DNA from 2 places in the Ruminococcus sp. AM26-12LB genome. Region 1 is predicted to be linked to the other one. Evidence: riboswitches for the same ligand, from Rfam matches in the RefSeq annotation. Region 1 holds a riboswitch; the other holds the start of a gene.
The links. A riboswitch is a leader RNA that binds a small molecule or an ion and turns the genes downstream of it on or off. The one in region 1 is predicted to bind thiamine pyrophosphate.
Positions count from the first base shown of each region.

Region 2: linked by a shared signal. The riboswitch ahead of thiW (energy coupling factor transporter S component ThiW) and the one ahead of thiS (sulfur carrier protein ThiS) in region 1 are both predicted to bind thiamine pyrophosphate.

Region 1 covers NZ_QUJX01000028.1:355-3,492, reverse strand. Annotated here, with positions in the region: gene thiH (2-iminoacetate synthase ThiH) at 1-305, opposite strand, end outside; gene DW694_RS15985 (thiazole synthase) at 577-1,362, opposite strand; gene thiS (sulfur carrier protein ThiS) at 1,526-1,729, opposite strand; TPP riboswitch at 1,979-2,086, opposite strand; gene DW694_RS15975 (Ig-like domain-containing protein) at 2,178-3,138, opposite strand, start outside.
Region 2 covers NZ_QUJX01000009.1:154,007-157,144, reverse strand. Annotated here, with positions in the region: gene DW694_RS08630 (alpha-N-arabinofuranosidase) at 1-37, shown strand, start outside; gene DW694_RS08625 (aldo/keto reductase) at 108-1,097, shown strand; TPP riboswitch at 1,420-1,522, shown strand; gene thiW (energy coupling factor transporter S component ThiW) at 1,859-2,413, shown strand; gene DW694_RS08615 (hydroxyethylthiazole kinase) at 2,376-3,138, shown strand, end outside.

The DNA.
Region 1 (3,138 bases):
TCACAGTAGTTTGCAATGTAGATCGGTGTAAACATGCAGATACTGTTTCCAAAATGTTTCCTTGTTTCGATCCGTGCAGCCTGTGCGATTTCTTCCAGAAGAGGCAGCGCTGCCGGTGAAAGCAGTGCTTTAAAATCCTCCGGTGTACGGTTGTCATGAACAAGCGCTCTCCGTACATCCGCTTCTGTGTACTTATCATAATCATATGCGTTCATTGCGGAAATAACCTGATCCATTACATCAGATTCTTCCAGCTGTTCCATATCCGGAAGGTACTTCATGTGATCGATACGGTTCTTTTTCATATCTTCCAGAATTTCTTCATTTACAATACTTTCATTAAAATGGCCGTCCTGCTGACTGGCCTGTACTGTTTCTGCCATTGTTGTTGTGTCGCTCCTCTCGTACTTTTATTATTTTCAAATTTGTAATATTTCAGTATCTGTTTTTAGCCATTCGTTTTCTTTTCTGCTCTGGTTGATCTGCATCAAGTGAATATTCGCAATCCGCTTTCGCTACACAGATTTCCCCTTAATAACCGTATATTTCCGAGTCTTTCAATATACTGTCATTATTTTACTCATGCAAAAATCCGGTCAGCGGTGAGGATGCACTTGCACCTCTCTCCAGAGTTCTTCCCATACCGGAAAGATATGCACTTCTTCCTGCCTCAATAGCTTTCTTAAAGGCTTCCGCCATAACACGGACGTCTCCTGCAGTTGCAATGGCTGTATTTGCCATAACTGCTGCAGCACCCATTTCCATAGCCTCACATGCCTGTGACGGGCGGCCGATTCCTGCGTCCACGATGATCGGAAGGTCGATCTCGTCGATAAGGATCTGGATGAATTCTTTTGTACAGATTCCTTTGTTGGAACCGATTGGAGAGCCAAGTGGCATTACACAGGCAGCTCCTGCATTCACCAGATCTCTGGCTGCATTCAGATCCGGATACATGTATGGCATAACTACAAAGCCCTCTTTTGCAAGGATCTCTGTTGCCTTGATGGTCTCGTAATTATCCGGAAGAAGATATTTGGAGTCATGGATAACTTCGATCTTTACAAAATCTCCGCATCCAAGCTCGCGGGAAAGTCTTGCGATACGAACTGCCTCTTCTGCATTTCTGGCGCCGGACGTATTCGGAAGAAGCGTAACATTCTTCGGAATATAGTCCAGAATGTTCGCAAGTCCACCCTCATTTGCACGGCGCAGGGCAAGTGTTACGATCTGAGTTCCTGCTTTTTCAATACATGCTTTTACAAGCTCCAGGGAAAATTTTCCGGAACCAAGGATAAAACGGGAAGTAAACTCATGGCCTCCCAGGATCAGTTTGTCTTCATTTGTGTTTGCTGTTGTCATTTTTTATGTCCACCTTTCTTTATGTCTGTTTGCAGAAAATATTTCCACCGATTTATAACCAGCGCCTTCTTCTGCCAGATCATTCTTCATCTGCATTTTTTCAGTAACTTATCTGTCAGTTACTGCCGTGGTATATCTACCTAATTTTATCTCTATAGCGACATCAGCAGCTTCCGCCGCCCATAAACTGCAGAATCTCCACAACATCGCCATCTTTCAGTACTGTTGTATCGTAAGTATCTCTCTTAATGATTTCTTCATTCAGCTCTACTACAACCTGCACCGGAACATAGTTACATGCTTCTAGATATTCTGTTACTGTCACCGGCTTTTCCAATGTTCTGCTTTCACCATTTACTGTGATCATGATCTCTCCTTTCCGGAAACTTCAAAAGCTATTCGTCAATAAAAAAAGAGTTCACAAAGAAATACACCCGCGGTGGTGCACCCCTTCATGAACTCAGTTCACTCTCAAATTTCCCAATATTCAATTGTCGATACCGGGGTTAAAAGCGTTCGCTCTTGATCCCTTCCCTGTAAATCCTGATCTTACGTATTCAATCGGATAAAAACATCCGCATCCAATAAAAAAGGAGATACACCAAAGTATCTCCCGTAAATTCATCTTATACGTTCCTACGTTGGCATTATCCAAATCAGGTATAAGGGTCGAAGTTGAAGACTTCCTCTCAGCCTGCCATCACAAGCTCCCCTGTTATTTACATGGTTTAGTATAATTCCGATTCTGCTTCATGTCAAGAACAATAAATTTTGGTTTTATTTGCCGGTTTTATTTGCAGAGTGAACAGTAACTTTTATTTATAAGCAGTGAATCCCAGATCTTTCATTGTCAGATTTAAATTCTTTTTCAGATAATCATTTGCTACTTTCATTGTCGCTTTCATCATAATATTGGAAGAATCCTGCAGATCTGTCATCGCTTTTTTTCCGTTTGTATACAAGAAAGTCAGATTCTGACCCTTATAAGCAGATGCTTTTGTAGAAGAAGTCACCAGCAGAAAGACTTCATTTGTAGACAGGGCGGACTTCACACTGACCGTATCAGATTTCACACAGTTTCCGATAATATCCAGTCCGGCAAGGATTCCATCTGAAGGCATAGAGAGCAACATCCCAATATCTATCTTATCTTCTTTCTTCAGATAACCGATCATCAGAGTACTTTCTTTATCTACTTTGACATTTATAAACTGATTTCCGTCTTCAGTATATTTACCTTTCTGACTGATGTATTTTTTCAGTTTGCTATAATTCTGCGTCAATCTGGTATTAGCCGAGGTCGGATTCTTTACAGTAACCTTGCAGGTGAATTTTCTGCCGCCAAGAGTCGCTGTGATAACCGCTGTTCCTGTTTTTACCGCGGTGATCTTTCCGGCAGAAGTTATCTTGACAACATTTGTGTTGCTGCTCTTCCATGACGGTTTCAGACTGGTGCCTTTGATCTTCAGTGTATAAGTTTTTTTCGGTGCCAGTGTCAGGCTGGTCTTATTCAGGGTGAGATAATTCAGACCTGCGATTGCTGTCAGTCCTTTTTTATTATAGCTACTCCAGATCGTATTTTTTCCGGATTTCCGGTAAGCTCTCACTGTGTAAGTATAGCTTACTCCGGTACTTACTTTTGTATCGGTAAACGTAACATTTTTGCTTCCTGTGATGTTTTTTACTGTTTTCCATCCGCTGTTTCCGGTCTTGCGGTATACCCGGTATCCGGCAACTCCTTTTACCTGTTTCCAGCTGAAAATAATCTTATTCCTG
Region 2 (3,138 bases), on a different contig from region 1:
AAAACACAGCTGGAATATGATCCGTCTTGCGAAATAAGGGCCGGTGAAGTATAGTAAAAGCAGTTACAGAAAATGTAAATCATGCTACATTATGGGAGGTCTTTTTTATGTACACACCTGCAAAGGAACGCTACGAAACTATGGAGTACAACCGCTGCGGTGAAAGCGGCCTGATGCTTCCGAAGGTGTCTCTTGGATTATGGCATAATTTCGGAGATACTTCTGATTATGAAAACATGAAGCAGCTGTGTTTCACAGCTTTTGACAATGGTATCACACAGTTTGACCTTGCCAATAATTACGGACCTGCCTATGGAAGTGCGGAACGGAATTTCGGCAAGATCCTGAAAGAAGAACTGATGCCATACCGTGATGAGCTGATCATCACAACAAAGGCAGGCTATGATATGTGGGAGGGCCCTTATGGAAACTGGGGCAGCCGCAAGTATCTTCTGGCGAGCCTTGACCAGAGCCTGAAGCGCATGGGTCTGGAATATGTGGATATTTTTTACCATCACAGAATGGACCCGGAGACTCCGCTTGAGGAGACTATGGGGGCGCTGGCAACAGCGGTTCAGCAGGGCAAGGCCCTTTATGTGGGACTTTCCAATTATGATGGAAAAACCTTAAGCCAGGCGGCAGCGATCCTGAAGGATCTGAAATGTCCCTTTGTGATCAACCAGAACCGGTATTCCATTTTTGACAGAACTGTGGAAGAAAACGGTCTCAAGAGAACCACCGGCATTTTGAAAAAAGGTCTGATCACCTTTAGCCCTCTTGCTCAGGGACAGCTGACAGACCGTTACCTGAACGGGATCCCGGAGGACAGCCGTATCCGCAAAGATGGAAGGTTCCTTAAGGAAAGTGTGCTGACGCCGGAGCGTCTGGATCAGATCCGGAGACTGAACGATCTGGCAGCCCAGCGTGGAGAGAAGCTGGCTGATATGGCGCTTGGCTGGCTGCTTCAGCATAAGGAAGTTACCAGTGTTCTGATCGGAGCTTCCAAGCCGCAGCAGATCCTTGATAATGTGAAAGCGATCCACTGTGCACCGTTTACAGCTGAGGAGCTGCGTCTGATCGACGAGATCTCAAAATAAGATTTATATACTTCCTGTTTTACTATGAAAAGTAGTGAAGCAGGGAGTTTTTTATGTCAAAATAATTGTTTAACTGAATTAGGAAAGTTTCCGGGTTACTGTTCACTGGTAATATTCCGCGAGGTGTTTTTTGTGAGCGAAGGTCACAGAAAACCCGAGACATACCGCGCGAATTTATGCGATTAGCATAAATTCTGTGCATCGCGAAGCGTGTTGCTGAGAACGGAGTGAACAGTAACGTCTCCGGCGGGAGTGCAAAGAGCAATAAGCAGTGGAGGTTTGACAACGGGATAGGTGTGTGCTATATTGAAAAACAGAAAAGAAAAGAGCCAGCGGGAGCTTGTGTGACAGGCTGAGAGGAAGATAGATCTTCGACCGTACCTGATTTGGGTAATGCCAACGGAGGGATTGTGATCTGAGAGCGTGTCTCCGTGGAGTTTGCCATGGGATGCGCTCTTTTCGGATGCAGGAATGGAACTGGAATGGTCTGACAATGTGGGAATGTGAAAGTGACAGAGACTGCATGTGGAGCTTCTGCGGCGAGCGGGCAGGAAGGGGAGCGCCTTAATGTCTGGCAGGAGAGTGATATTCCGGAGGATTTTTCCGGAAGGATCATGTAAGCGATGGGAATCCGTGTTTTCGGAGTGAGAGGAAGTAAGGGAACTTCGACCGCCAAAATCTAAGGGCAGACTGCAGCAGACGGGAAGCTTTTGCCCGGATCTGACAGGGCTTTGCCTGATATTTCAGGGAGGAAAAACACTATGGAAAAACAAAGGATGCACACGCTTCGTATGGTAATGCTGGCAATGATGGTTGCGATCGGTGTCGTTATTTCACCGATCCTGAGGATTGAGGGAATGTGCCCCACGGCGCATCTTGTCAATATCGTATGCTCGGTTCTGATGGGACCGTGGTATTCCCTTCTCTGTGCGACCATGATCGGCGTGATCCGTATGATGTTCATGGGAATCCCGCCACTTGCACTGACCGGTGCAGTATTTGGCGCATTCCTTTCAGGTGTGTTCTACAGACTTTCCAAAGGCAAGATCATCTGCGCGGTGATCGGTGAGATCTTTGGAACGGGTATCATCGGGTCCATGGTTTCTTATCCGGTGATGGCATTCCTGATGGGAAGAGGCGGACTGACAGCATTTTATTATACGCCGATGTTCCTTGCAGCAACCACAATGGGAGGATGTGTTGCCTATATTTTCCTGAAGGCTCTGAGTAAAGCAGGTCTTCTGGTGAAATTCCAGGCAGCTTTGGGTTCAAAAACATATGAGACAAAGAATTTTACAACTGCGAAAGCGAATTAAAGAAGAAAAGCCGCTGATCCATTGCATCACCAATCCGATCTCAATCCATGACTGTGCCAACGTGGTCCTTGCAGTAGGTGCAAGGCCGATCATGGCGGAGCATCCGGCAGAGGTGACAGGTATTACGGCATCGGCTGGTGCGCTGATGCTGAATCTCGGGAATATTACCGATGCCAGGATCGAGTCAATGAAGCGTTCTATGAGAACAGCGATGGAAAATAAGATCCCGGTTCTTCTGGATCTGGTAGGGGTTGCCTGCAGTGATCTCAGGCTGGATCTGGCGAGGGAGCTTTTAAGGATCGGTCATCCGGCAGTGCTGAAGGGAAATATGTCAGAGCTTCTGGCTGTTTCCGGGCTGCCGTCTCATGCGATCGGAATCGATGCGGGTGTCGAGGATGCTCTGACTGAGGAAAATATCGATGGAGTCAGTGAAGTGCTTAAGGCTTTTTCCAGAAATAATCAGGCAATCGTGCTGGCTACCGGGAAACAGGATTTTGTTACGGATGGTGAACGGGTTGTTCTGGTACAAAATGGCAGTGCGGCGCTGTCCGGGATCACAGGAACCGGCTGTATGGTCGGTGCACTGACTGCGGCGTTTTTGCCGGGGTGCGAAGATAATATTGCGAAAGAGATGACGGATAGTATAGAGGCAGGTGTCTGGTCTGGCGTTGAGATGGAATTAAATGGGAGATCCGGGAATTATCTGGCTGCGGCAGTGCTTGGTA